3 regions of the Massilia sp. LC238 genome follow, and region 1 is predicted to be linked to each of the others. Evidence: predicted binding sites of a transcription regulator. Region 1 holds the regulator's gene; each other region holds the start of a gene.

The links. The regulator sigma-54, encoded in region 1, starts transcription at its own class of promoters, with help from an activator protein. The targets are predictions, from matches to a motif close to TGGCANGNAANCTGCTTT.
Positions count from the first base shown of each region.
Region 2: the regulator sigma-54 is predicted to act here: its motif matches at 8,807-8,824, upstream of FG94_RS06155 (PEP-CTERM sorting domain-containing protein).
Region 3: the regulator sigma-54 is predicted to act here: its motif matches at 6,124-6,141, upstream of hmpA (NO-inducible flavohemoprotein).

Region 1 covers NZ_JNNN01000030.1:166,340-176,197, forward strand. The annotation lists gene ilvA (threonine ammonia-lyase, biosynthetic) at 1-501, shown strand, start outside; gene queF (NADPH-dependent 7-cyano-7-deazaguanine reductase QueF) at 666-1,499, shown strand; gene FG94_RS06715 (PTS sugar transporter subunit IIA) at 1,854-2,336, shown strand; gene hprK (HPr(Ser) kinase/phosphatase) at 2,379-3,314, shown strand; gene rapZ (RNase adapter RapZ) at 3,353-4,231, shown strand; gene FG94_RS06730 (enoyl-CoA hydratase/isomerase family protein) at 4,385-5,470, opposite strand; gene hpf (ribosome hibernation-promoting factor, HPF/YfiA family) at 5,614-5,967, opposite strand; gene FG94_RS06740 (RNA polymerase factor sigma-54) at 6,025-7,500, opposite strand; gene lptB (LPS export ABC transporter ATP-binding protein) at 7,516-8,295, opposite strand; gene lptA (lipopolysaccharide transport periplasmic protein LptA) at 8,304-8,861, opposite strand; gene lptC (LPS export ABC transporter periplasmic protein LptC) at 8,892-9,494, opposite strand; gene FG94_RS06760 (HAD family hydrolase) at 9,523-9,858, opposite strand, start outside.
Region 2 covers NZ_JNNN01000030.1:34,673-44,530, forward strand. The annotation lists gene FG94_RS06115 (LLM class flavin-dependent oxidoreductase) at 1-292, shown strand, start outside; gene FG94_RS06120 (isochorismatase family protein) at 481-1,071, opposite strand; gene FG94_RS06125 (serine hydrolase) at 1,172-2,239, shown strand; gene FG94_RS06130 (pitrilysin family protein) at 2,255-5,041, opposite strand; gene FG94_RS06135 (PQQ-dependent sugar dehydrogenase) at 5,169-6,332, opposite strand; gene FG94_RS06140 (DUF882 domain-containing protein) at 6,470-7,009, shown strand; gene FG94_RS06145 (hypothetical protein) at 7,014-7,823, shown strand; gene FG94_RS06150 (hypothetical protein) at 7,820-8,119, shown strand; gene FG94_RS06155 (PEP-CTERM sorting domain-containing protein) at 8,189-8,764, opposite strand; gene FG94_RS06160 (hypothetical protein) at 8,905-9,117, opposite strand; gene FG94_RS06165 (SPFH domain-containing protein) at 9,130-9,858, opposite strand, start outside.
Region 3 covers NZ_JNNN01000052.1:11,008-20,865, forward strand. The annotation lists gene cls (cardiolipin synthase) at 1-304, shown strand, start outside; gene FG94_RS14210 (S46 family peptidase) at 435-2,600, shown strand; gene FG94_RS14215 (alpha/beta fold hydrolase) at 2,761-3,849, shown strand; gene FG94_RS14220 (CatA-like O-acetyltransferase) at 3,830-4,477, opposite strand; gene FG94_RS14225 (APC family permease) at 4,482-5,942, opposite strand; gene hmpA (NO-inducible flavohemoprotein) at 6,169-7,356, shown strand; gene FG94_RS14235 (head GIN domain-containing protein) at 7,507-8,376, opposite strand; gene FG94_RS14240 (NADH:flavin oxidoreductase/NADH oxidase) at 8,505-9,617, opposite strand; gene FG94_RS14245 (succinylglutamate desuccinylase) at 9,804-9,858, opposite strand, start outside.

The DNA of each region.
Region 1 (9,858 bases):
CGCGGGAGCTTCCGCCGCTTCTGCGCCCTGGTCGGCCCGCGCAACGTCACCGAGTTCAACTACCGCATGGCCGATTCGCGCGAGGCGCACATTTTCGTCGGCGTGCAGGTGGGCAGCCGCAGCGAGTCCGGCCTCTTGGCGCGCACCTTCGAGGAACACGACTTCCGCACCCTCGACCTGACCCACGACGAACTGGCCAAGCTGCACATCCGCCACCTGGTGGGCGGGAAAAGCGCACAGGCCCAGGACGAATTGCTGTATCGTTTCGAGTTTCCCGAACGGCCGGGGGCCTTGATGCGCTTCCTCGACAGCATGGCGCCGAACTGGAACATCTCGCTGTTCCACTACCGGAACCAGGGCGGCGACGTGGGACGCATCCTGGTCGGCCTGCAGGTGCCGGCGGCGGAGATGGAGGAGTTCCGGCAGTTCCTGGCGACGCTGGGGTACCGGTATTGGGACGAGAGCAGCAATCCCGTTTATAAGCTGTTCCTCGGCGCCTAGAATTCGGCTGATTTCACCCCAAGCTTATGCACGTCGCACCGGCGAAGGCCGGTGCCCAATTTCGTACCGCAGTGTTATCCACGCCGCGAGTACGCAAACTTTAGTTGACCGCGTGGGCGGCAAAGCCGCCCACCCTACGAACGTCAAAAGCGTTCATGTTTCCTATGAATACTCCTGATCAATCGCCACTTGGCAAAACCTCCGCGTACCAGAGCCAGTACGCCCCCGAACTCCTGTTCCCGATCCCGCGCCTGCAGAAGCGCGAAGAGATCGGCCTGGGAGCGGGCAAGACCCTGCCCTTCTTCGGCGTCGACATCTGGAATGCCTACGAACTGTCGTGGCTGAACATGCGCGGCAAGCCGCAGGTGGCGATCGCCACCATCACGGCGCCCGCCGATTCGCCCAACATCGTCGAATCGAAGTCGTTCAAGCTCTACCTGAATTCCTTCAACCAGACCCGCCTGGCGGGTACCGATGCGCTGGCCGAACTGCTGCGCCAGGACCTGTCCGCAGCTTTCGGCGCGCCGGTGCACGTGACGATCACCACGCCCGACGCCTTCGGCAGCCTGGCAATGGGCGAACTGGAAGGCAGCCTGCTCGACCGCCTCGACGTGGAAATCGACCAGTACGTGCCCTCGCCCGAACTCCTGAGCGCCAACCAGACGGAAGCGCCGGTCGAGGAAACCCTGGTGTCGCACCTGCTGAAGTCGAACTGCCTCGTCACCGGCCAGCCGGACTGGGGCACCGTGCAGATCCGCTATGTCGGTCCGCAGATCGACCAGGAAGGCCTGCTCAAGTACCTGATCGGCTTCCGCGAGCACAACGAATTCCACGAGCAATGCGTCGAGCGCATCTTCATGGACGTGCTGCGCCAGTGCAAGCCGACCAAGCTGGCGGTGTATGCACGCTATACCCGCCGCGGCGGACTCGACATCAATCCATGGCGCGCCAATTTCAGCACCTGCAAGCCGTCCAACCTGCGCACCGCGCGTCAATAACCTGAAACCGTGTACGCTTGCAAGCCGGCTGTGCGTTTTCAGCCACACTCGGCGCAAGTTTTTGATACAAAAACGGCATCCGAACGTCGTGCTCAAAAAACGGGCACAATGCATGGAAAAGATGGTGCGAAGGCTTTCGCACCTCCATTTGCGCCGCTTTCCCTGCGATTTCGCTTAGGAAATTGCGTTTAATTGCTAAGCCGATTTCATGGCAAAACACTACGCTTTCGCCATACCGTCCCCATGTAGGTGACTGTATGCCTGTACAGATGCGAAATCGAATGTCACCGTCCTGAAACAGGCCTATAATTCCGCCTCGCAAGCACACCCCACCCTGTGCATGGCATACAAGTTATGACGAACCTTAGCAAAATCCTCTCGCTCGAGAACGTGCAGTTGGATCTGGAAGTTTCCAGCAAAAAGCGTGCATTCGAACAGGCTGGCCTGATTTTCGAGAACAACTGCGGCATCGCCCGTTCCACCGTGTCGGACAACCTGTTCGCACGCGAGCGCCTCGGCTCCACTGGTCTCGGCCATGGCGTCGCCGTGCCGCACGGGCGGATCAAGGGCTCCAAGAGCCTGAAGTCTCCGCTGGCGGCCTTCGTGCGACTGAAGGAACCGATTCCCTTCGAATCGCCCGACGGCCAGCCGGTCAGCCTGCTGTTCTTCCTCCTGATCCCGGATCACGTGACCCAGCAGCACCTCGAAATCCTATCGGAAATCGCCGAGCTGTTCTCGGACGAAGCTGTGCGCAACGCGCTGGCCACCGATCCGGATCCGAAGTCGGTCCACGAACGCATCATCAACTGGCAGCCAAGCCTGCAAGCTTTGGGCTAAACTGTCTACGCGGCAATTCGCCGCGTACGGAACGATATGCCCATGCTGCAGACTCCGCTGACCATCCAGCGTTTGTACGATGACAACCGCGACAGCCTCCAGTTGGGCTGGTTCGCGGGTTTCCCAGGCGGCGAGCGGCAGATCGCGGGCGACGCGGCCTCGGCCGCCGACCAGGTCGGCCACCTGAACCTGATCCACCCGGGCCGCATCCAGGTCTTTGGACACCAGGAACTGAACTATTACCACCGCCTGAAATCCAGCTCGCGCACCCACGTGATCGGCGAGCTGATCGGTGGTGGTCCGCCGGCCCTGATCATCGCCCAGGGTCTGGAAACCCCGCCCGACATCCTCGCCATCTGCGACGAGCAGAACATCCCCCTGTTCTCGACCCCGCTGCCGGCGGCGCAGGTGATCGACTTCCTGCGCGTATATCTGTCCAAGAAGCTGGCGCAGCGCGTCATCATGCACGGCGTGTTCATGGACGTGCTGGGCGTGGGCGTCCTGATCACCGGCGACTCGGGCCTGGGCAAGAGCGAGCTGGGCCTGGAACTGATCTCGCGTTCGCATGGCCTGGTGGCCGACGACGCGGTGGAATTCTCGCGCATCGCGCCGAACATGATCGAAGGCCGCTGCCCGCCGCTGCTGCAGAACCTGCTGGAAGTGCGCGGCCTGGGCCTCCTGGACATCAAGGCGATCTTTGGTGAGACCGCGGTGCGCCGCAAGATGCGCCTCAAGCTCATCGTCCACCTGGTCAAGCGCGGCGCGCTCGACGAAGAGGTCGAGCGCCTGCCTTTCCACCACCCGACCGAGGACGTGCTGGGCCTGCCGATCCGCAAGGTGGTCATTCCGGTGGCGGCCGGCCGCAACATCGCGGTGCTGCTCGAGGCTGCCGTGCGCAACACCATCCTGCAGCTGCGCGGCATCGATACGCTGCAGGAATTCATGGAGCGCCAGCGCCAGGCCATGAGCGGCGACTGAGGTACGATCACTTCGCCATTTGGGGTATCATCCCAAGCATGCACATCGTCCTCATTACCGGTATTTCCGGCTCGGGCAAGTCGGTTGCCCTGAATGTCATGGAAGACGCAGGCTACTACTGCGTCGACAACCTGCCGCCGGCCCTGCTGCCGGCCCTGGTGTATGCGGTCAGTGAAAAAGGCACGGAGAAAATCGCCGTCGCGGTCGATGCGCGCAGTGCCGAATCGCTGGTCGAACTGCCGGTGAGCGTGCGCCACCTGAAAGAGGAAGGCCACAACGTCAAGGTGATGTTCCTGACCTCGAGCACGCACTCGCTGGTGGCGCGTTTCTCCGAGACGCGGCGCAGCCACCCGCTGTCGCACGAGCTGCGCCCGGGCGAGAATCCGGCCTCGCGCCGCACCCTGATCGAATGCATCGCCGAGGAACGCGAGCGCCTGTCGGCGATCGAGAACCTGGGCCACGTGATCGACACTTCGGAACTGTCCGCCAACAAGCTGCGCGCCTGGGTCAAGGAACTGGCCGACCTCGAGCATGCCCCGCTGACCCTGTTCTTCGAATCCTTCGCCTTCAAGGTGGGCGTGCCGCTGGATGCCGACTTCGTATTCGACGTGCGTGCGGTTCCCAACCCCTACTACGACCTGGCGCTGCGCCCGCTCACGGGCAAGGACGCGCCGGTGATCGCCTTCCTCGACGCCCAGCCGAGCGCAGTGGCGATGCTGGAAGATATCCGCGCTTTTGTTGCAAAGTGGCTGCCCTCGTTCAAGACGGACAGCCGGTCCTATCTCACCGTGGCGGTGGGCTGTACCGGCGGGCAGCACCGTTCGGTCTACATGGCGGAAAGGCTGGGGGCCTACTTTGGGCAGACAGAGCGGGTGATCATTCGTCACCGCGAGCAGCCGAAGCACGCTGCGGGGTGATACGGCCCGCGGCTGTTGCTCTGCCGCGAATCGTAGCGTGGGCGGGTTCCCCGCCCACGCGTTCAACTAGCATCAGATTTGCCAGCTCGGCTCATTCACCGTTAACTATCGCCGCGTGGGCGGGAGACCCGCCCACCCTACGAAAAACAGGTCTCAGGTGAGGTGGCGCAGCGGGTGCGCATACTCCGGCCACACCGGCTCGAAGAAGCGCGCCACCATCTCGGGCTTCACGTCCTCCAGCGTCGGCGGATTCCACTTCGGCTGGTTGTCCTTGTCGATCACCAGCGCCCGCACGCCTTCCAGCACTTCGCCATGCTCGAAATTGCGGCGCACCAGGTTGCGCTCCATGCGCAGGCAGTCCGCCACGTCCAGCGAGGCGCCGCGCAGCAGCAGTTCGTGGGTCACGCACATCATCAGGGGCGAGCGCTGGCGCATCGCCTTCAGCGCCTTCTGCGCGAACGGGTTCTCGTCACGACCCAGCGAAGCCATGATCATCGCCACGCTGGCGGCGCCGAAGTGCGCATCGATCACGCCGCGCTGCGCCTGCAGTTCGCTCGGCCCCAGTTGGCCCGCGAATTGCGCCGCATAGCTGCGGATCGCCGCCGGCAGCTGCGCGCCCGGGGTCGTGTCGACCAGCGCCATCAAACCGGCCAGTTCCGCCCCCGGCACGTACACGTCCGCCAGCCCCACGTACAGCGCATCTGCCGCGCCGATGGTCAGGCCGGTCAGGCCCAGGTACTGGCCCAGCTGGCCCGGCGCATGCGACAGGAAGTGGCTGCCGCCGACGTCCGGGAACAGGCCGATGTTCACCTCGGGCATCGCCATCTTGGTGCGGTCGGTCACGATGCGCAGGCCGCAGCCAGGTCCGCCCTGGGCGATGCCCATGCCGCCGCCCATCACCACGCCATCCATCACGGCGACGTAGGACTTCGGGTAGAAGTGGATCAGGTGGTTCAGTGCGTATTCTTCGGTGAAGAAGTCTTCCAGCAGCGCGCTGCCGCCCATCGGGCCGACGTGGCCCATCTCATGGAAGAAGCGGATATCGCCGCCGGCGCACAAGGCCTTCTCGCTGCTGCTGGTGATGACCACCGCGTCGATGCCCGCGTCATCCTTCCATTCCAGCAAGATGGCGCTCAGGGCGCGCACCATGTCGAGCGAGAGGGAGTTCAGCGCCTTCGGCCGGTCGAGCGTGATGACGCCGGTGCGGTTGGCAACGCGGGTCAGGACGGTATCGGTCATGATGGTATTCTGTGATCGAAAAGACATGCATTCTACAGAACATTTGTACAAACGGAAGCGTAGAAAAGTAACAGGTATTGTACAAAAGCAAAAAGGGCGTCCCCTCAGACGCCCTTGCTGTGTTTTGCGGCTACCCGTAATAGTTACGCGGCAGCGGCTTCTCCGTTGTCCGGAAGGCGCTTGTGCGCCACGTGATTATGATTTTGCAGCATGGATTTGTGTTTCAGAACCTGCCTGTCCAACCTGTCCATCAAGGTGTCGATGGCCGCATACAGATCTTGCGCAGCACTCGCCACATGCAGAATCTTGCCCGATACCTGTAGGTTGATCTCGGCCTTTTGCCGTTTTTCTTTTTCAGTGAGGTTATCGATGGCGAGGAACACGTGGGTGTCGATCACGTGGTCGAAATGGCGGGTGATGCGCTCGAGCTTATTCTGAACGTATTCACGGATGGCGGGTGTGACTTCGAGATGGTGGCCGCTGATTGTGAGGTTCATACACACTCCTTTGGGAAGGTGCCCTGCCCGCGCCACAAGGTGAGAGTGGGCAGTGCTTTACAGGGATTTACGGAGGCTGACGGGAGGAATCTTGAGCGCTTCGCGGTATTTGGCAACCGTCCGGCGCGCAATGACCATACCTTGTTCCCCGAGCATCTCCGCGATCTTGCTGTCGGATAGAGGATTCCTAGGGTCTTCTGCTCCTGTCAATTGCGCAATAAGCGCGCGGATCGCCGTCGAGGAGGCTTCTCCCCCCGCTTCGGTGGCGACGTGGCTTCCGAAGAAGTACTTCAGCTCGAACATGCCGTGCGGGGTCAGCATGTATTTCTGCGTGGTTACACGCGAGATCGTGCTCTCGTGTAGGCCTAGTGTATCAGCTATCTCACGCAAAACAAGAGGGCGCATGGCAACCGCGCCGTGGCTGAAAAAGTTGCGCTGGCGCTCGACGATTGCCTCGGCAACACGCAGGATCGTGTCGAAGCGCTGGCGCATGTTCTTGATGAGCCACTTGGCTTCCTGCAGCTGCGCGCCCATCTGGCTTTCGCTTTTGCCCTGCTTGAGCAGGTTCGCGTACAGGCTGTTCACGCGCAGCTTCGGCATCACTTCCGGGTTCAGCGAGACGGCCCAGCCGTCCTTGGCGCGGCGCACGATCACGTCCGGCACCACGTAGTCGGACGTGCCCGAGCCGAAGGCCGCGCCGGGATGTGGATTGCATTGGCGGACCACGGCCTGCACTTCGCGCAGGTCTTCGTCGTCGCAGTCGAGCGCCTTTTTCAGCTTGGTGTATTCGCGCTGCGCGAACCAGGTCAGGTAGCCTTCGACGATCTTCAAGGCGAGGCGCCGCGTCACCAGGGGCACGCCCGGCATGCGGCGGATCTGCAGGGCCAGGCATTCGGCCGCGCTGCGCGCGCCCACGCCCACCGGGTCCAGGCTCTGCACCAGCGCCAGCGCGCAGCGCAGCTCGTCCATCTCGATCTCGAGTTCTGCCGGCAGGCGCGCATGGATGTCGTCGAGCGGCTCTTCCAGGTAGCCGTTGTCGTCGAGCGCATCGATCACCAGCTCGGCCAGCGCGCGGTCGCGCAGGCTGCAGCAGCTCAGGCGGATCTGTTCCGTCAGGTGCTCGCGCAGCGTGATGCCGTCGGCTTCCAGCTGCGGACGGCCGTCCTCGTCGTCGCCGCTGCGCGCGCCGCCGCCTTCGCCGCCCCAATCCGCATCGGCATCGCCACGCTCCCCATGGTCTTCGCCGTCCGCGCCCTCGGGCTCGGCCTTCGCGCCCTCCTGCCCTTCCTGCCCCGGCTGGGGCGCCGGCGCTTCGCCATTCGCCGGCGCGGTATTGATCGCGCCGTCCGCCAGCAGCCGCACCGAGCGGTCGAGCGGATCGTCGAGCCGTTCGAGCAGCGGGTTGTCGTGCAGGATCTGCTCGATCTCCTGGTGCAGTTCGAGCGTGGAGAGCTGCAGCAGGCGGATCGACTGCTGCAGCTGCGGCGTGAGCGCCAGGTGCTGCGAAGTGCGTAGCTGGAGAGACTGTTTCATGCCTGGTGCTCTTGATTACATCCTGAAGTGCTCGCCGAGGTACACGCGCCGCACGGATTCGTTGGCGATGATGTCGTCAGGGCGGCCCGAGGCCAGCACCGCCCCCTGGTTGATGATGTAGGCGCGGTCGCAGATGCCGAGCGTCTCGCGCACGTTGTGGTCGGTGATCAGGACGCCGATGTTGCGCTCCTTCAGGAAGCGCACGATGCGCTGGATCTCGATCACCGCGATCGGGTCGACGCCGGCGAAGGGTTCGTCGAGCAGCACGAAGCGCGGGTTGGTCGCGAGCGCGCGCGCGATCTCGACGCGGCGCCGTTCGCCGCCCGACAGCGACAGCGCCGGGTTCTCGCGCAGCTTCTCGATCTGCAGTTCGGCCAGCAGGGTGTCGAGGCGCTCGCTGATCTGGTCGCGGGTGAGCGGCTTGCCGTCCACGCGCTGCAGCTCCAGCACGGCGCGGATGTTCTCCTCCACCGTCAGCTTGCGGAACACCGAGGCTTCCTGCGGCAGGTAGGACAGGCCCAGCACCGCACGGCGGTGGATCGGCAGGCTCGAGATGTCGGTGCCGTTGATGTCGATGGTGCCGGCGTCCGAGGGCACCAGGCCGACGATCATGTAGAAGGAGGTGGTCTTGCCGGCGCCGTTGGGGCCGAGCAGACCCACCACTTCGCCGCACTCGACCTGCAGCGACACGTCGCGCACCACCAGGCGCTTGCCGTAGCTCTTCTGCAGGCCCTTGACGATCAGGGTGCTGCAGCCTTCGACCGCGGTCGCCGCTGCGTCGGTACTTGCGCTCATGGCTGCCGTCATTGCTTCGCACCTTCGGCTGGCGCCGTGGTACGGCGCGGCGCGATGATCAGGGTGCCGCGGCCGCCGCCCACCTTGCTCTGGCCGGTAGGATCGTTGCGCACCTGCGCGACCTCGCGGCGGTTGTCGTAGGAGATGAAGGGACCCTTGATCTCGTTGGTCATGCGGCCGCCCTCCAGCTCGCGCACTTCGGCGCTGGTGAACAGCTTGACCAGTTCGGCGCGCTCGTCGTATTCGATGCGCTGGGCCTGGCCTTCGACCCACAGGTCGGGACCGCCGTCGCGTTTCTGGCGGAAAGTCGCCAGCTTGCCGTTGTTGGCGGTCAGGGTCACGCTCATGTAGCCCTCCGGCGTTTCCTTCACCAGGGCGCGGTCGGATTTCAGCACCAGGGTGCCGCGCGTGAGCACGACGTTGCCGGTCAGGATGCGGGTCTGCGTGACCTCGTCGACGTCGAGGGAATCGAAGTTGATCACGGCCTGCTTGAGCGAATCGGCACGCTCGGCCGAGGCGCCGAAGGCGGCCAGGCTGAGGAATACGGCAGCGATGATTTTTTTCATGTTCTTGCTTTGTCCTGGGTTGACGCGGCGCTACTGCCGCTGCGCGCGTGGCGGATAGACGATCTGGCCGCGGCTGGCCAGGTGCAGCTTCTGGGTCGCGTTGTTGGCCACCATGCCGGTGCCGGTCACGGTGGCGGCCCCCAGCTGCATCTCGATCGGCCGGTCGGTCTTGAGGATTTCTTCGTCGGGCAGCACGGTCAGCGCCTGCGTCTGCACGCGCAGCGCTTCGCTGGTCGGCGTGGCCGGGCGCTGGATGTCGACGTTGCCGAGCAGTTCGACGCGGTGCTCTTCATGGTAGAGCTGGGCGCGGTTGGCGACGATGGTCATGCGCGGCCGGCCGGGCGTCATGCCCTGCATCACCGGCGCCTCGACCTGGGACACGTCGTTCAGCGGCGTATGCGCCAGGCGCTTGCCCGACACCACGTAGCTCGGCTTGCCCTCTTCCGTCATGCGCACGAAGGAGAAGTTCTCGACGATGTAGTCCGGCTCGTCCCCCGGCCCGCCGAGGCGGGCGCCGGCGTCCTCCTGCTCCATCACCTGCACCAGCCAGAAGCTGCCGAAGGCGCAGAAGGTCGCGATCATCATGATCGTCAGGAGCTTCCAGCGGTGGGCGGTGCGCTTGTAGGTGACCATGTCGTGTCCCGTGTCCGATATCGCCGTGTTACGCGAAATACGGCGCCAGCGCCTGTTCGTAGGTGCCCTGCGCGCGCATGACGAGGTCGCAGACCTCGCGCACGGCGCCGCGCCCGCCCGCATTCTTCGTGACGTAGTGGGCGCGGTGCTGCACTTCCGGGTGGCCCGAGGGCACGGTGACGGCGAAGCCGACGCGGGTGAACAGCGGCAGGTCGATCACGTCGTCGCCGATGTAGCCGCATTCCTCCGGCGTGACGCCGGTGGCGGCAAGCAGCTCGGCGAAGCCGACGCGCTTGTCGTGGATGCCCTGGTAGACGTGGGAGATGCCGAGGTCGGCGGCGCGCTTGACAACGATCGGCGACTT
Region 2 (9,858 bases), 130 kb from region 1:
GCTGGCCACCTCGATGCAGCAGGCCTTCGTGAACCTGCGCAGCGGCCGCCCGACCAAGCTGCAGCCGCCCGTGCCGGGCTACCTGGAAAGCCTGGGAACGGCCGAGCGCATGATGCTCGACAGCGTGCTGTCCTGCACCGCGATTGGCTCGCCGGCCACGGTGGAAAGCCAGCTGCGCAGCTTCATCGCGCGCACCAAACCGGACGAGCTGATGATCACCTCGCAGGTCTTCGACCACGCGGCGCGCCTGCGGGCCTACGAAATCACGGCCGAGATCAACAAGAAGGGCTGATGTACGTAGGGTGGGCGGCTATACCCGGCAGGCAGGTTTGCCTGCGACCGTAACGCCGCCCACGCGTTCAACCAGGCTATGAATAGCCGCGCTGGCTGCTCGACAGGGAGTTGAACGCGTGGGCGGCGCTCATGGACCGGATGATCCACTTGCGAGGTGGAGCCGCCCACCCTACCAACCGCGGCAAATCAAGCGTCGCCCGTCCCCGCCTGCAGCATGTCGATCAGCGCCCGCGTCGACCTGACTCTCCCCATGCGCGGGAAGATGTGCTTGCAGGCGAAGTGGTGCGCCTCGGCTTCCATGCTGGTCATCGCATCTTCCGCGAACACCAGCTTGTAATTGCGATCAAAAGCCGCACGCGCCGTCGATTCGACGCCGAAGTTGGTCGCAATACCGCCCAGCACCAGGGTATCGATCGCGCGCCGCCGCAGCAGCTGGTCGAGCTCGGTGCCGTAGAAGGCGCCCCACTGGCGCTTGATGACCACGATGTCGCTCGCCTCCACGTCGGCCATCGGGGCCAGCTCCGACGCATCGTAGGGCGGCGCGGCGGCGCCGGGCGGGCGCATCGGGGCGTCGGCCAGCGGCGACGGCAATTCGTTCACCAGCACCCGCACGTACACGATCATCGCACCGCGGTTGCGCATTTCCTGCGCCAGCAGCACGCAGTTGCCGACGGCCTGCTCGGCGGTATAAGGGGCCAGCTCGCGCCTGACATTGCTGTTCTGCAAATCGATCAACACCAGGGCCGTGCGCGCCAGGTTCAGGGATTGTTCGGTCATGGCATCCTCCTGCGTGCAGTATTCAGCGCAGTATTCCTGAATTGCGCCCGCTCCGGCGCACAGGGCTACAATGGCCCGAACCCATCCATCTGGAGAAAGCATGCACCGTCGCCACTTCATCCGCCTTTCATCGCTCGCTGCGGGCGCCGTCCTGTTATCCGGCTGCGCCGCCATCGCGAACCTGAGCACCGGCCCGCTGATCGCGCGCCACGTCCCCAAGGATTACAGCGGCGTGGTCGCCGTGCGCAAGGATGCGGCATCGCCCCTGGTGATCCATGCCAGCGGCCTGGCCCTGCGCGAAGAAAAGCAGCCCGTCACCAAGGACACCCGCTTCCTGGTCGGCTCGATGACGAAATGGATCACCGCCGTCACCGTGCTGCGCCTGGCCGACATGGGCACGCTCGACCTCGATGCGCCGATTTCCCGCCACCTGCCGGAACTGCCGGCGGCGAACGGCGCCGTCACCCTGCGCCAGCTGATGTCGAACCGCAGCGGCATTCCGAACGGCCTGGCGGAAGCCTTGCGCAAGGACAGAGCGGTTGAAAAGCTCGAGATCGGCCCGGTCGAGGCGGCCCTGCGCTTCGGCGCCGGCACCCCCAGCGCGGCCCCGGGCGAGAAATGGGATTATTCGTTCACCAACTGGATCCTGGTCGCGGCGGTCGTCGAACGCGCCCGCAAGGAGCCGTTCACGGAAACCGTGGAGGAACTGGTGCTGGCGCCGAGCGGCGTGAAGGACACCAGTTTCGCCGCCACCGGCTACGAGGACGAAGTGGGCATGGCCGTTGCCTATAACGCCGAAGGCCAGCGCAAGACCTCGTCCGTGCCGCCGATGATCGCGGCCAGCGGCACCCTGTACAGCACCGCGGGCGACCTGGTCGCGATCGCGGACACAGTCTACCGCGGCAAGCTGCTGTCGGACAAGGCGCGCAAGGCGCTGTCCACCGTGGTGGTGCCGGCGGAAGACTATGCGCTGGGTGGGAAGGTGAAAACCGTGAGCACGAAAAACGGCGCCCGCTCCCTTGCGTGGGAAGCGGGCGCCATCGGGGCCTACAAGACGCTGCTGGCCTACGACCCGGCGGACGGCCGGGTCGTGGTCCTGCTGAACAACACCGACATGCCGCAGTCGGAACAGGCGAGGATCGCCACTGCGCTGTTCCAGGACATGTAAGGCTTAGAGCGCTCTTTACTGAATCGGCTTGCCGTCCACGTCGATCTTGCGGACCTCGCCGATGTTCAGCGCACGGATGCCCGGCTCGATCTTGCTCAGGTCACCGACCACCACCCATACCAGGCGGTCCGGCGTGAAGCTGCGCGCCGCTAGTGCATTAGCCTGCTCCGGGGACAGCGACAAGACCTTCTGGGTGTAGGTGTTGTAGTAGTCTTCCGGCAGGCCGTACTGCACGATGTTGGTGTAGGCGCTGGTCAGCTGGCCGGCCGTCTCGAAGCCGCCCGGCAGGCCGAGGGTGTTGTTGTCGACCGCCGCCTTCAGTTCTTCCACCGTGATCGGCTTGCCGCCGGCGATGTCGCGGTACTCGCGCACCAGTTCCTGCATCGCTTCACGGGTCTTGTCGGTCTGCACCGGCGAGACGCTCATGAACGCACGCTGGCCGATCGCCGGCTGCAGCGAGCTGCGCACACCATAGGACCAGTGCTTGTCTTCGCGCAGGTTCATGTTGATGCGCGAATTGAAGGAACCGCCGAACAGGTGGTTGACGATTTCCAGCGGCAGCGCGTCCTCGTGCTTGCGCGGCACGGCCAGCTGGGCGCCGACGATCACGCTCTGCAGCGCGCCCGGACGGTCGACCAGGTAGACCACGTTCTTGCCAGGTGCGGCGACCTCGTTCAGCACCTTCTTCGGCACCTCGCCCGCGCGCCAAGAGGCGAAGGCTTTCTCCAGCATCGGCTTGACCTCGGCCAGCGTGGTGTCGCCCACCACCAGCAAGGTGGCGTTGTTCGGCTTGAACCAGGTGGCGTGGTACTTGACCAGGTCATCGCGGGTCATGCGCTTGACCGCTTCCTCAGTGCCGGTGCCGGTAAACGGCTTGGCATACGGGTGGTCCTGGCCGTACAGGATGCTCGGCAGCACGCGCATCGCCATCGTCTGCGGCACGGTCTTCTCGCGTGCGATCGCGGCCAGGCGGTCCTTCTGCAGGCGCTCGAACTCGTTCTGCGGGAAGGACGGATTCAGCACCAGGTCCGCGTACAAGCTCAGCGCCTGCGGCATGGTGGCCTTGAGCGTGTTCATGTACACGATGCCGCTGTCCAGGTTGGCGCCGGCGCCGAAGTTCGTGCCCAGGCTCTCGAAGGCTTCGCCGATCTCGAGCGACTTGCGGGTTTTGGTGCCCTCTTCGAGCATGCGCATGGCCAGGCTGGCAACGCCAGGCTTGTCCGCCGCGTCCGAGGCATAACCGCTGTCCACCAGCATCTGGAAGTTCACCACCGGCGCGTCATGGCGTTCTGCCAGCACGATCTTCAGGCCGTTCGACAGGGTGGCCTTCTGCATTTCCGGCAGCTTCAGCGCCATCGGCTTGCCGATGGCCGGCTCCTTGCTGCGGTCCACGCCCGGCGTGCCCGCGGCCAGGCCGGTCGGGTAGGGATCGACCTGCAGGACGAAGTCGCCGGTGCTGAGCCAGTCGTTCATGGCCTTCTTCACGCTTGCCGGGGTGGCGGCCTTGATGCGTTCCAGGTAAACCTTGTAGCAGTCCGGATTGCCGGTATAGGTCTGGCACGAGGCCAGCAGGTCGCTCTTGCCGCCGAAGCCGCCGACCCGCTCGATCATGCGGGTGTACTGGGCCAGGATGGTGGTCTTGGCCAGGCGCAGTTCGCTTTCCGTCGGACCGTTCTTCATCAATGCCTGCAGTTCTTCGTCGGCGATGCGCTCCATCTTCGCCACGTCGGCGCCCGGACGCGCGGTCAGGGTGATATCGAACTGGCCGCCGATTTCCGAGGCGTCGTCGCTGGCGGATGCGCTGGTGGCCAGCTGGTCCTTGTAGACCAGGCGCTTGTACAGGCGCGAAGTCTTGCCGCCACCCAGCACCAGGGCCGCCAGGTCGAGCTGCGCTTCTTCCGGCGTGTGCGCGCCCGGCACGTTCCAGGTGCGGTAGATGCGCGTCTGCGTCACGCGGTCCTGCGCCACCGTGCGGTGGGTGCCGGTGCGCTTGGCGATCCAGGCCTGGTGCTTGGCCAGCGGCGGGCCCGGCGGAATGTGGCCGTAGTACTGTTCGACCTTCTGGCGCGCCACTTCCGGGCTGATGTCGCCGGACAGCACCAGCACCGTGTTGTTCGGGCCGTAGTTGGTCTTGAACCAGTCCTGCACATCGGTCATCGAGGCCGCGTCCAGGTCTTCCATCTTGCCGATCACGGTCCAGGAATACGGGTGGCCAACCGGGTAGGTATTGGTCACCAGCAGTTCGTAGGCCAGGCCGTAGGGCTGGTTCTCGCGCTGGCGCTTCTCGTTCTGCACGACGCCGCGCTGCAGGTCGAGCGTCTTCTTGTCGACGGTGCCGAGCAGGTGGCCCATGCGGTCGCTTTCGGCGAACAGCGCATAGTCCAGCATCGAGGTCGGCACGTTCTGGAAGTAGTTGGTGCGGTCCTGGTTTGTGGTGCCGTTCAGGTCGGTCGCACCGATGCCCTGCAGCGCGCTCAGGTAGGTCCTCTTGAAGTTGTCGCTGCCGCCGAACATCAGGTGTTCGAACAGGTGCGCGAAGCCGGTCTTGCCCGGCTTTTCATTCTTGGACCCGACGTGGTACCAGGTGTTGATCGCCACCACCGGGGTCTTGCGGTCCTCGTGGACCAGCACCGTCAGCCCGTTCTTCAGGGTGAACTTGGTGTACTTGATGTCGGGGATCGGGATGTCGGGCGTGCTGGCCGCGGACTTGCCTGGGGCCGGGGCTGCCTGGGTGGCGGATACGCCAGTGGCCAGCGCGAGCGCGACGGCCATCTGGAGAGTGCGACGAACGGATACTGCCATTGCTACTCCTCCAAAGGAAACGGCGGGTTGCCGATCCTTGCATTTTAGGCAGCTTTTGTTATTGCAACAAAGAACTAATTGCGCATGGAGGAGGAATCCATGCGCACTGCATCACGCTGTGGGATGTTTACTGCGGCACGATCCGCAGCAGACTGCCCTTAGCCTCGTCGGTGATCGCATACAGGTGCCCGTCCGGTCCCTGGCGCACGTCGCGCACGCGCTTGCCGATGTCCAGGCGCTCCTGCTTGACCACCTTGCCCTTAGCATCGAATGCCACGCGGCGGATGTCCTCGGTGGCCAGCCCGCCCGAGAACAGGCTGCCGTGCCAGGCCGGGAAGGCCGAACCGGTGTACCAGGTGAGGCCCGAGGCGCCGGTCGACGGCGTCCACACGACCAGCGGATTCACCATGCCCGCGACCACGCGCTTGCCGATCGGTTCGCGGGTCTTGTAGTCCAGGCCATAGCTTTGCAGCGGCCAGCCGTAGTTCTTGCCGCCTTCGATCAGGTTGATCTCGTCGCCGCCGCGCGGGCCATGCTCGCTGGCCCACACGCGGCCCTGCGGGTCGACGGTCATGCCCTGGATGTTGCGGTGGCCGATGCTCCACAGCTCGGGCAGCGCGCCCTTCTGCGCGGCCAGCGGATTGTTCGGCGCCGCCTGGCCCTCGCTTGTCAGGCGCAGGATCGAACCATTGTGGCTGCCCACGTTCTGGGCCTGGTCGCGCGCCAGCATGTTGCCGACGCGCGCGGGCGGGTTGCCGCCATCGCCGATGCTCATCAGGATCGTGCCGTCCTTCAGGAACACGATGCGCGAGCCGAAGTGCTGGCCGCCGCTCTTGGTGGGCGAGGCCTTGAAGATCGTCTTGATGGCGTGGACGCGCTTGCCGTCGAAGACACCCTGCACCAGTGCCGTCGAATTCGCGTCCGCGGTGCCGCTGGCCATGGTCATGTAGATGCGCGGGTTCGGGCCCTTGTCGGACGGGTGCACGGCGATGTCGAGCAGACCGCCCTGCCCCTCCGTGAACAGCGCGGGCAGGCCTTCGACCGGGATGGCCTGGACACGCTTGCCGTCGACCAGGTGCAGCGTGCCCTTCTTGCCGGTGACCAGCATGCGGCCATCGGCCAGCCAGGCCATGCCCCATGGCTGCGGCAGGCTATCCGCCACGGTCTCGACTTTCCAGCCCTTGGCGGCCGGCGGCTCCGCCACCGGTTCGACTTCCTGCGCCACGCTACTGGAGCATGCCAAGGTGATCAGGGTGGCAACGGACACGGCATAAGCTTGATAAGTCGTCATTAAAATATCTCCCGGGATTGGTCAAAGCATTAATAAAGTGGCCTTTTTACCGCATTTTCCTGCATTTTCTCTGCACGTTTAACACAAGAGGCGTAGAATTTACGTTTGAGAGAAACTCACCATAAGGATCTCCCACGATGATGCAACGCCGCGCATTCCTGAAGTCCTCCCTCCTCCTCGCAGCACCCACCCTCAGCATCCCAGCTCTTGCCAAAACGGCACAACCCGCCACCGGCGAACGTGTCCTGCGTCTGTATAACACGCATACCGGCGAAAAGCTGAAGAGCACCTTCTGGGCCGAGGGCGAGTTCATCCCCGATGCGATGAAGGACATCAACAAGGTGCTGCGCGACCATCGCAACAACAAGGTCGCCCAGATGGACCCGGAACTCCTGCTGCTGCTCACCCAGCTCAACGACAGGCTGGAGAACAACCGTGAACTGCACATCATTTCCGGCTACCGCTCGCCGGAGTCGAACGCCAAGCTGCACGCCGCCAGCGGCGGCGTCGCCAAGCGCAGCCTGCACATGGATGCCAAGGCGATCGACATCCGCCTGCCTGGCAAGGACCTGAAGATGCTGCACAAGGCGGCCATGTCCCTCAAGGGCGGCGGCGTCGGCTACTACGCCAGCTCGCAGTTCGTCCACATGGACACCGGCCGCGTCCGTTACTGGTAAGGCCATGACGCGGCTCCTGGTCCGCGTCGTCCTCGGCCTGGCCGCTCTGGCCGGGCACCAGGCTGCCCACGCACAAGCTGCCGGGCAGCCCGCGACGGTCAAGGTGCAATCCACCCGCGACCCGGTCGACAAATCCTACAGAAAAATGATCAAGGGCATGGAACGCTTCGAACGCGAGCGTGCCCTGGCACCCACGGCGCCGCTGCGCTTCCAGCTGCTGCCGCGCCTGCCGACCGTCGACATGACGGGCATCAGCCTGCGGATCGCGGGCGATACGCTCAGCGTACCGGTCGAGGTGGCGCCGGACAACAGCTTCGTCCTGCCCCGTAACGAGCAAGCCTTGCGCGAGGACGCGGCCGTGGTCGCCAACCGCAAGACCACCAGCATGACCTGGCGCGCGCAGATCATCACGCCCGGCCTGCCCGCCGGCACGCGGCGCCTGGGCGACATGCGCCTCGAATGCCTGGTGGGCGTCGAGGCCGGACTGGTGTCCAACAGCTCTCCGCTATTCGGCTGGATCGCTAACGCCCTGACCACGCCCGAGCAGGTGTGCAACAGCCCGAATGGCAATTACCTGTTCTTCGCCGAACGGCCGGTGTTTTCGGTGCGTCTGCGCGCCGTGAATGGGGCAAACGAGCGGGTCGAAACCCTGCCCTTCAACATGCTGTATGCGGGTGGGGAACAGAGCAAGGCCGACTTGCTGTACTGCGACTGCCAGGTCATGCTGGACCGTACCTTCTATGCGCCGATCTGGGACAAGTCCTGGCCGGACGACACGCTGGTGGAGTTCGAGTACATGGAGGATGCGCCATGAAGCGGGCCCTGTTCGCGGCGCTCCTGCTGGCCGGCTGCGCTACCACGCCGGCCCCGCCGGGTACCCAGGTGCCGGCCGAGCGGCTGCAGACCGTCGTTCCAGGCACGACCACCAAGGCGCAATTGCTGGCGGCGTTCGGGCCGACCAAGAGCGTCGTGTTCGACAGCGGCTACGAGGCCTGGTTGTATCAGGCCGCAAGCGGCGCAGGACGATTTTTCGAATTTGTCGTTCTTATCGATCCCGCCGGCATGGTTGCAAAGACGCGAACAGGCCCGGCCGCCCAGCCCTCACGCTAAGGCAATCCGGACAATGCCTGCATAAAAAAATAGCCCGCAAGCGCAGCTATTTGATGAGCAAAAAGCGGTTCAGGCCTTTGCTTTACGGCGTGCCGCGAGCAGTCCCACCATGCCGATACCAAACAGCGTGACGCCGAGCGGTTCAGGGACTTCGCCGGACGAGCCTTCCTGGCCTTGGCGGATGCTGGCGTTGAGGGTGACGGTGTTGAAAGTGAAATCGCCGGTAAGGCGGGTCACGTTACCGGACAGCAGACCAGTGGTGCTAAAGGTCAGAAGATCACTGCTCAGCAGCTGGAACGGATAGTTGGCGCCACCGTTGGGAACGTTGATCGACGGGCTCGAATAGATGGTATCGAAGTATACCTGGACTGCATACGACTCCATATTGTTGCTGCCTTTGTCGTTGCCATTGTCGCTCAGCCTGAAGGTCAGCAGTGCCGACTCGATCGTATCGACGCCTTTCTTGAAAGCGAAGCCATCGAAGGTCAGCTGGTTGAGGTTGAACTCGAAACCGGCGCTGGTTTTCGAACCCGATAGTTTGGTATTCGACGTATAGACTGGATTGATGTCGATCAGGGCTGCCTGTGCAAAGGCGCTGGCGGCGAAGGCGGCGGTTGCGACAGCAACCTTGAAGAATTGTTTCATGGACTAGTTACCTCATAATTATTGATGGTGAATATCCCTTATCAAGCAACATCCATGCCACCAAATAATTTCTACTATGAGGAAAGAATTAGTGCCCCTATGAAAAATTCATTAGTGTAAAGAAGTCCGACACCATATTGTTAAATCTTGCCTGATACTTTTTCGCCTACCTCGTCACCACCCTTGCCCCTGGCCTCGACATGCTTGATGCCGCGCCTAGCAAGGCCCTCCCTCAGCAGGAATTCGATTTCCGCGTTCACGCTGCGCAGATCGCGGGCGGCGAGGCGTTGCAACTCCTCCCACAAGGCCGGGTCTATCCGTAGAGGAAACGCTTTTTTGCCAGGACTTGCCATGCTTTTCGGGTGCTAGTTATACAGTGTGCCCGTGTTGACGATCGGCTGGGTTTCCTTGTCCGAACACAGCACCACGAGCAGGTTGCTGACCATGGCCGCCTTGCGTTCGTCGTCGAGCTCGACGATGCCCCGCTCGGACAATCCCCTCAGCGCCGCTTCGACCATGCTGACGGCGCCGTGCACGATCTTGGCGCGGGCGCTGATGATCGCCTCGGCCTGCTGGCGACGCAGCATGACCTGCGCAATCTCGGCAGCATATGCCAAATGGGTGAGCTTTGCATCGAGCACCTCCACACCCGCCGCCTCGAAACGCGCCTGCAGCTCGCGCTGGAGGGCGTCGGCCACCACGTCCATGCCGGCGCGCAGCGTGGTTTCGCCTTCCGGCAGGTCCTCGCCTTCGTCGTAGGCATATTGCGAGGCCAGGTGGCGCAGCGCGGCTTCCGCCTGGATCGAGACGTAGCGCTCGAAGTCATCCACGTCGAACACGGCCTGGGCGGTGTCGCGCACCCGCCAGACAACGGCCGCGCTGATCTCGACCGGGTTGCCGCGCTTGTCGTTGACCTTCAGCGTCGGGGCGTTGAAATTGCGGGCGCGCAGCGACAGGCGCCGCTTCTTATAGAGCGGAAAGGCCCAGCGCAGGCCTTCGCTGCGGTCGGTGCCGATGTACTTGCCGAACAGGGTCAGGATGGCGCTTTCGTTCGGCTGGAGCATGAACAGGCCGCCCAGGCAGACGGCAGAGAA
Region 3 (9,858 bases), on a different contig from region 1:
CGAACTGCTGGCTGCGGGCGTCAAGCTGGCCGAATACCAGCCCACGATGTACCACGTGAAGGCCCTGATCGTCGACAACCTGCTGGTGTCGGTCGGCTCGACCAACTTCGACAACCGCTCCTTCAGCATCAACGACGAGGCCAATCTCAACGTGCTGCACGAAGGCTTCGCGCGCGAGCAGACCGCCATCTTCGAGGATGATTGGCGGCACTCGAGCCCGGTAACCAAGGCGGAACACCGCGAACGGCCGTGGTGGCAGCGACTGAGCACCGGCGTCGCCTCGCTGTTTAGCGCCCAGTTGTAGGACAAGTTTCTAACGAAAAACTACGCGTTTGTCTGTACGAAATACTGGTTGACGATGTGTATGGTGATTACGGATACTCTTGGATGCTCCGCGGAGCCCAAGAGTTCCCACTTCCTATACATAGACGCGAATGAAAAAGACCCTCCTCTCGCTGGCCATCCTGACCAGCTTCGCCGCACACGCGGACGAAGGCATGTGGATGCCGCAGCAGCTGCCACAAGTAGCCAAGCAACTGAAAGCCGCCGGCCTCAAGCTGGATCCGTCCACCCTGACCAAGCTGACCGAATTTCCGATGGGCGCGATCGTGAGCCTGGGCGGCTGCTCGGCCTCGTTCGTTTCGCCGCAGGGCCTGGTCGTCACCAACCACCACTGCGTGTACAACAGCATCGCGGTCAACTCGACCCCGGAACGCGACCTGCTGGCGAACGGCTTCCTGGCCAAGACCCTGGGCGAAGAGTTGCCGGCCGCACCAGGCAGCCGTGTCTACGTGACCGAGGAAGTGGCCAACGTCACCAACCAGATCATCACCCCGGACGTCGCCAAGCTGAGCGGCAAGGCACGTATCGACGCCATCGAGAAGAACCAGAAGACGCTGGTGGCCGAGTGCGAGAAGGATGCCGGCTACCGCTGCACCGTGGCCAGCTTCTACGGCGGCCTGGAGTTCTACCGCCTGAAGCAGCTCGAGATCCGTGACGTGCGCCTGGTGCACGCACCGCCGGCCGGCGTCGGCAAGTTCGGCGGCGACACCGACAACTGGATGTGGCCGCGCCACACCGGCGACTACGGCTTCTACCGCGCCTACGTGAGCAAGGACGGCAAGGCCGCCGAGTTCTCGCAGGACAACGTGCCGTACAAGCCGAAGCACGTGCTGAAGATTGCCGACCCGAGCGCCAGCGCCAAGGAAGGCGACTTCGTGATGGTGCTGGGCTACCCGGGCCGCACCAACCGCCATCGCCTGCCGTCGGAAGTCGAATCGACCTTCACCTGGAACTACCCGGCCTTCGTGCAGGCATCGGGCGAGACCCTGGCGATCATCGAGCGCGAGACCAAGAACGACCCGGCCGCCAAGCTCAAGTACGCCGGCCAGATCGCCGGCGTCAACAACTACTACAAGAACCGCAAGGGCATGCTGACCTCGTACGCGAACAGCGACTTCCTGCAGCGTAAGACGGCCGAGCACAATGCCCTGAAGGCCTGGGTCAACGCCACCCCGGCGCGCAAGGCGCAGTATGCCGCCGACATCGAGCAGGCCGAGAAGCTGATCGCCGAGCGCGACGCCAACGCCAAGAAGGGCTTCTACCTTTCGTACGCCCAGCCGAAGTTCCTGTCCTCGGCGCGTTCGCTGTACCGCCTGGCCAACGAACGCACCAAGCCGGACGCCGAACGCAAGACCGGCTTCCAGGAACGCGACCTGGCGCGCTGGACCTCGGTCATCACCGGCCAGGACCGCACCTACGACGAAAAGGTCGACAAGGCGCTGGTGTTGAACTTCCTCACCAAGTACAACGCGCAGCCGGCTGCCGAGCATGACGCCGCCTTCGATGCCGCCCTCGGCATCAAGCCGGGCATGAGCGACGCCGAGCTGAAGGCCGCGCTGGACCGCATCTACGCCGGCTCCAAGCTGGCCAACAAGGAAGAGCGCGCCGCATGGCTGAAGAAGTCGCCGGCCGAGTTCCAGGCCTCGAACGACAGTTTCATCAAGGCCGCCGTCGCGATGTACGACGCTGGCCTGAAGGATGAAGCCAAGGAAGAGGAAATGGCGGGCAAGATCCAGCAAGCCTACGGCAACTACATGCGCGCCAAGATCGCCTACATGAACAGCAAGGGCCAGGCCGTCTACCCCGACGCCAACGGCACCCTGCGCGTCACCTTCGGCAAGGTGATGGGCCGTGACGTCGGCGCCGACGGCACCGGTTCCTGGACCGCGTTCACGACCCCGAAGGGCATCGTGGCCAAGCACACCGGCGAAGGCGAGTTCAACGCGCCGGAAGCCCAGCTGGCGGCGATCCAGTCCAAGGACTTCGGCAAGTACGTCGATCCGAAGCTGAAGACCGTGCCGGTCAACTTCCTGGCAACGCTTGACATCACCGGCGGCAACTCGGGTTCGGCCGCGCTGAACTCGAAGGGCGAGCTGATCGGTCTGGCCTTCGACGGCACCCTGGATTCGATCATCTCGGACTGGGACTTCAACAAGGCCATGACCCGCTCGATCCAGGTCGACAGCCGCTACATGCTGTGGAACATGAAGCATGTGGACAAGGCCGACAACCTGCTGAAGGAAATGGGCGTGCAATAAGCCCGACGGCGCCTGCGGGCGCCTTCCCTGAAGCCACGCCGCCGCAAGGCCGCGTGGCTTTTTTTCGTTTCATGCCACCGTTCGTGCAGTTCGTCGCGCAACGGATGCAGGCATGCAGACGCGCCGCCATACTCCTTTCATCGATAGTGAAAGGACTGGCATGAACAAGACCTGCCTACTCTGCGGCGCGCTGCTTGCGCTGATTTGCTCCGGCGCGACGGCGCAGGAAACCCCTGACCCGTACGCGAAAGCGCGCGCCATCATCGAGGACCTGAACCGCATCAGCGCCCCGTCCGGCGTGCAGGAATCCTACAAGGTCCGCATCGGCGGCGTCGACCAGTGGCTCAGCGTGCGCGGCCAGGACCGCGCCAACCCGATGATCCTGTTCGTGCACGGCGGCCCCGCCTCCCCCATCACGCCGACCATGTGGCAGTTCCAGCGCCCGGTCGAGGAATACTTCACGGTGGTGAACTGGGACCAGCGCGGCGCCGGCAAGAGCTATGCCGAAGCCGATCCGGACAAGGTCGGACAGACCATCCGCATCGAGCGCTACGTCGACGACGCCATCGAAGTGGCCACGCACCTGAAGGAGAAATACGGCAAGCGCAAGCTCATCCTCATGGGGCACAGCTGGGGCACCATCGTCGGCATGCGCGCGGCCCTCAAGCGCCCCGACCTGTTTCACGCCTATGTCGGCATCGGCCAGGTGCTGAACGTGCGCGAGAACGAGCGCATCAGCTTCGACTACGCCTGGGAGCGCGCCAGGCGCGAGAACAATGCCGAAGCGCTCAAGGAAATGGCATCGATCGCGCCCTACCCCGGCGACCGGCCAATCACGCGCGAGCGCATCGTTATCGCCCGTAAATGGCCGCAACACTACGGCGGACTGTCCGCGTTCCGCAGCGAATCCGGCTACTTCTTCCGCGGTCCCCTGCTCTCGCCCGAATACACCCCGAGCCAGGTGAAGGACATCGACAAGGGCAGCCTGCTGACCCTGGGCCGCGTGCTGCCCGAATTCCTCGAGGTAGATTTCTCGAACCTGAAGCGCTTCCCGATCCCGGTCGTGATGTTCCTGGGCCGCCACGACTACACCACACCGGCCGCGCCGACCGTCGCCTGGATGGACGCGGTGGACGCGCCCTACAAGCGCATCGTCTGGTTCGAGCGCTCGGCCCACATGGTGCCGTGGGAAGAGCCGGGCAAGCTTCTCGTCAGCCTGCTGGAAGTCGTCAAGCCGCTGGCGAAATGATCGCCTCCAGCTCGCCGGCAATCTGCTGCGCGAGCTGGTGGATGTGGAAGCCGTCGACGAAACCGTGGTGGGCCTGCACCGAGAACGGCAGCTCCAGGCGGCCGCCCGGCGCGTCGCGGAACTTGCCCCAGGCGAGCGAGGGAATGTCCGGATGTGCCAGCGAGGCGCTGGGGTGCTGGATGGAGGTGAAGGCCAGCCAGGGAATGCAGGTGATGAAGACCTGCTCCTTTGCTTCGCGCGGGCCGAGGCTGCGGTAGGCGCCGTTCAGCTCCGTCATCGCCGAGGCTTGTTCGCGTGCGGCGATGCCGCGCGCCACGAATTCGCGCAGGTCGTCGCTCCAGTCGAACAGGGCGAAATTCAGGTCCTGGTGCTGGTTGATCACGGTGAAGGACGGCCGCAGGCGCTCGATCCGGAATACCTCGCCGTCCAGCAGGCGGTAGCGGAAGTTCTCCACCTTGAGCACTGCGCGCAGCACCGCGCACAGCAGCACGTGGAACGGGGCCAGGCCCGCTTCCCGGCACCAGGGCCGGAAATCCGGCAGCTCGAGCGGGAAGCAGATGTTGACCGCGGCGCTGTCCATCGCATCGAACAGCGCGAAGCGGTCGCGCCGCCGTTCGAACACGTCCATTTTTCTACCCCTTGTTCAGGCGGCTGTGGCGCACGCTGTACAGGAAGTAGGTGGCCACGGCCACGCCCATCCAGATGAAGAACACGCGGAAGGTGGCCGGCGACAGGTCCTTCATGATGTACAGGCAGGCGCATACCGACAGGCCCGGGATCAAGTAGGGACCGAAAGGCACGCGGAAGTGGCCCGGCTCGCCGGGGCCCTGCTTGGCGCGGATCACCGGCACGGCGATCGACACCACGATGAAGGCGGTCAGGGTACCCATGCTCACCATGTCCCACAGGAAGGTGGCGTCGACCAGGCCGGCCACCGCGCCCACCACCAGGCAGACGATGATGGTGTTGGCAGTCGGCGCCAGGGTGCGCTTGTTCACCTTCTGGAAGGTCTTCGGGATCAGGCCGTCGCGGCTGATCGCATACAGGATGCGCGTCTGGCCGTAGATCGTCACCAGGGTCACCGAGAATACCGACACCACGGCGCCGGCCGACAGCACCAGCGCCGGCCAGGCCTGGCCGGTGACGTTCTGCAGGATCACCGACAGGCCGGCTTCCTGGCCCGCGAACATGCGGGCGGGCTGGGCGCCCATCGCGGCCACCGCCACCAGCAGGTAGAACACGGTCACGATCAAGAGCGCGGACAGGATCCCGATCGGCACGTTGCGGCGCGGGTTGTTCACTTCCTCGCCGGCGGTGGCGATGGTGTCCAGGCCGATGAAGGAGAAGAACACGGTGCCGGCGGCGGCGGTCACGCCGGCCATGCCCACGAAGCCGCTGTCGGGGTCGGGGCTGAAGAAAGGCGTGAAGTTGGCGGAATCGAAGCCGGTGAAGGCGATCACGGCGAAGAAGATCAGGATGGCCAGCTTGACCAGCACCATGATGGAATTGGTGGTCGCCGATTCCTTGGTGCCGCGGATCAGCAAAATGCAGCACATCGCCACCAGGATCACCGGCGGCAGGTTGAAGTTACCCGGGCTGAAGTGGACGTTGTGGTGGTCGGACACGAACATCGGCGAGCGCAGGTGGGCCGGGATCTCCCATCCGAAGGCATTCGACAGGAAGTTGTTCAGGTAATCCGACCAGCCGATCGCCACCGCGCTTCCCGCCAGGCCGTATTCGAGCAGCAGGCAGGCCGCCACGATGAAGGCGGCGAACTCGCCCACGGTCGCATAGGCGAAGGAATACGAGGAACCGGCGGCGGGCACGCGGCCGGCCAGTTCGGCGTAGCACAGCGCGGTCAGGCCGGCGGTAACGGCGGCCAGCAGAAAGGACAGGATCACGGCCGGACCGGCCTTCGGCACCGCCTCGACCATCGTGAAGAAGATGCCGGTGCCGATGGTGGCGCCGACGCCGATCATGGTCAGCGGGAACAGGCCGAGCGATCGCTGGAGGCCGCCGCCGCTGCTTTCTTCGTCATGCTGACGTTCGGCTGTTTTGGTGCGGATCAGCTTTTGGCCAAGGGTCAGATTCACGGCATGTCCTTTGTATGGAAGCGTCGGCAGCGCTCCGGTCAAGCGCTCATCTAAAAGCAGCGATTATATGGGTTTTGTGTTCTCGCAATAAAATTGTTTGCGCAAAGATGCATTTACTCAGCATCTTTTGTTAGAATGCTCCTGTCCGCACCGATTGCCCATCGCGTCCGGGCCAATTTTTTGGCCTTAAACATGCATAACTGATACATCTATCAAGGAACACATCATGATCTCGAGCGCTTCCCGTCCGTACATCGACGCTTCCGTCCCCGTCCTGCGCGACCACGGCCTGGCCATCACCACCACCTTCTACCGCAGCATGTTCGAGGCCCATCCGGAGCTGAAGAACCTGTTCAACATGGGCAACCAGGCCAGCGGCGTGCAGCAGCAATCGCTGGCCTCGGCGGTGTTCGCCTACGCCGCCAACATCGGCAACGCCGCGGCGCTCGGCCCGGTGGTGAGCCGCATCGTGCACAAGCACGCCGCGGTGGGCATCCGTGCCGACCATTACCCGATCGTCGGCCATCACCTGCTCGGCGCCATCAAGACCGTGCTGGGCGACGCCGCCACCGAGCCGCTGCTCAAGGCCTGGGAAGAGGCCTACACCTCGCTGGCGCGCCTGTTGATCGATGCGGAAGCGAAGATGTACGAGGAAGCCGGCGTGCAGCCGGGCGAGACGCGCGCGATGCGCGTGACGGAAGTGGTGCGCGAGAGCGACAACGTGGTCTCCATCCGCTTCGTCCCGGCCGACGGCGGCGCCCTGCCGCCCTTCAAGGCCGGCCAGTACCTGAGCGTGGCGGTCGATTTCAGCGACGGCCGCCGCCAGCTGCGCCAGTACAGCCTGTCGGACGCGCCGGGCAAGGGCAGCCTGCGCATCTCGGTCAAGCGCGAGGATGGCGGCGCCGCACCAAGAGGTGAAGTGTCGACCTGGCTGCACGACAACGTGAACGTGGGCGACCTGCTGCACGTGATCCACCCCTTCGGCGACTTCCTGCCGGATACCGAATCGAACGAGCCCGTGGTGCTGCTCTCGGCCGGCGTCGGCATCACGCCGATGATCGCGGCGCTGAACCGCATCGCGACCGTGAACCCGGAGCGCCGCGTGATCTTCGCCCACGCCGCACGCAACGCGGCGCACCACCCGCACCAGGCGGACATCGCCGCAGCCAAGGCGCGCATGCCGCACCTGCACGTGGTGACGTTCTACGAAGAGGAAGAGGCAAGCGCCGCCCTCAAGGGCAAGATGGAACTGGCGCGCCTGCCCTCGTGGCCGCGCGGCGAGACCGATGTCTACATGTGCGGCCCGCTGCCCTTCATGCAGGCGCAGTGGAATGCCCTGCTGGCGGCAGGCGCGCCGGCGAGCCGCCTGCACCGCGAGGTGTTCGGGCCGGATCTGCTCGATAATTTGCTCTAAGCGAGGCCTTGCTTTACGTAGGGTGGGCGGGTCTCCCGCCCACGCGTTCAACTGCCGCCAGCACGGCCGCGATAGATCCGGTTGCACGTATCACCGCGTGGGGTGATCTGGTCCAGTGGACCAGATCACGAGCCGCCCACCCTACAAATATTAATCAAGCAGATGCACGTTACGGCCGGTAACGCTGCGCTGCGCCGGATGCCCATACACCCGGATCCCGCCCGAGCCGCCGCCGTGCGCCACCAGCGACTGCTTGACGGTGGCGCGAATCCCGCCCGAACCATCGGCCGCCAGGTCGGCGTCCTGCGTCGACAGCGCGGCCAGGTCCACGCTGCCCGAGCCTGCGACACGGGCATTCAGCGAACGCACCGCGCCGCCAGCCTGCAGCACGCCCGAGCCGGCCACGCTGGCGCGCACGTAGTCGCCGCGGATCTCGCCGACGTTCATGCGGCCCGAACCCGCCAGGCTCAGGTCGGCGCTGGCGCTGCGCAGCTGGCCCGCATCGAGGACGCCCGAGCCGCTCACGCGCGCATGCAGGCTGTCGACCTTGCCGGACAGGGCTACCGTCCCGGAACCGCTCTTGCGCACCTCCAGCGGCGCGCCGTTCAGGTCGCGCACGACGACCTGGCCGGAACCGCCGGCACGCACCTCGGTCAGGCGCGGCGTGGTGTAGACGATGCGCACCGGCGTCCTGCTGCGCAGCTGACGCTCGTTGGAGATCTTCAGGGTATTGCCCTGTGCCTCGGTGCGGATATAGGGCAGCAGGTTGCCGTCGGCTTCGACCAGCAGCGAAGGCGCCTGGCCGACCCGCACCTCGACCTGCATCGACCCGCTCACTTCCAGCACGCCGTGCGCCGCGACCTGGCGCTGGTCGCGCGCGGCAACGCCGTCGCCCTCGACCGCGTTGTCGCTGAACACCGTGCGCATGCGCACGTCGCCGTCGTTCGGCGACACGATGATGGCGCAGCCGCTCAGGGAAGCGACAGCCGCGGCGATGGTGGCAAGGGCGATGAGACGCATGGCGAAAATCCTCTGTGGTTGTTAACTGGTGCGACTTTAACAATCACCTCTCCTGCCCGCTTGCCCCGTGCGACAGGCTGCAAGAAACGATAGCTGAGCTGCGGCTGCGCGCCGCCAGCCGCCCCGCGTCAGCCCACGCGCATGCTGCCGAACAGTTCCTTGTATTCACGCGGCTGCGAGCGCCAGTACTGGGGCGGCGCGAACACCTGCTCGCCCAGCTGGGCCGCCGCATGCCAGGGCCAGCGCGGATCGTACAGCATGGCGCGCGCCAGGCCGATGAGGTCGGCCTGGCCCTGCTGCAGGATGCTTTCCGCATGCTGCGCCTCCGTAATCAATCCCACGCCGATGGTCGGCATGCCGGTCTCCTCCTTGATGCGCTGCGCGAACCCGACCTGGTAGCCGGGTCCCACGGGGATCTTCTGCTGCGGCGACAGACCGCCGGTCGAGACGTGGATGAAGTCGCAGCCGCGTTCTTTCAGCTCGCGGGCGAAACGCAGGCTCTGCTCGATCTCCCAGCCGCCCTCGACCCAGTCGGTGGCCGAGATGCGCACGCCCACCGCCATCTCCCGCGGAACCGCGGCGCGCACGGCGTCGAAGACCTCGAGCGGGAAGCGCATGCGGTTTTCCAGGGAGCCGCCGTAGTCGTCCTCGCGCAGGTTCGACAGCGGCGACAGGAACTGGTGCATCAGGTAGCCATGGGCCGCATGCAGCTCGATGCCGTCCAGGCCCAGCGCAGCTGCGCGGCGCGCGCTGGCGACGAAGGCTTCCTTGACGCGCACCAGGCCCTCGGCATCGAGCGCAAGGGGCGGCGCCTCGCCTTCCGCGTGCGGGATGCTTGACGGCGCAAGGGTCTGCCAGCCGCGCGGCTGTCCTGGCGCGATCTGGGCGCCGCCTTCCCATGGCACCTTGGTCGAGGCCTTGCGGCCGGCGTGGGCCAGCTGGATGGCGATCTTGATGGGGGAATGGCGGCGCATCGCACGGATCACCGGCGCCAGCGCTTCCTGGTGGGCGTCGGACCACAGGCCCAGGTCGTCCGGAGAGATGCGGCCCTCGGGCGTCACCGCCGTCGCTTCGATGATGAGCAGGCCGGCACCGGACAGCGCCAGGTTGCCCAGGTGGATGGTATGCCAGTCGGTCGGCAGGCCATCGACGGCCGAGTACTGGCACATCGGCGCGATCGCGATACGGTTCGGAAGTTGCAGGGGACCCAGGGTGACTGGGGAGAAAAGCATGCTGCTCATGAGGCCTCCGCTTGGGGCAAAGGCTTCAGTCTAGCTTGGAGGGGAAATTGGTGCTGCGACGTTGCTTGGGGAAATTGGAGGGAACAATGCCAGTGGCATTGTTCCCGCCTTCGCCGGGATGACGTGCTTACTTTGTTGGCTTTAAGACCGTCGTCCCGGCGCAGGCCGGGACCCAAGTTTGCTCGATCAGCCGATACGCGTGACCATCAGCCCCGCGCGCAAGCCAACCCGCACATCCGGA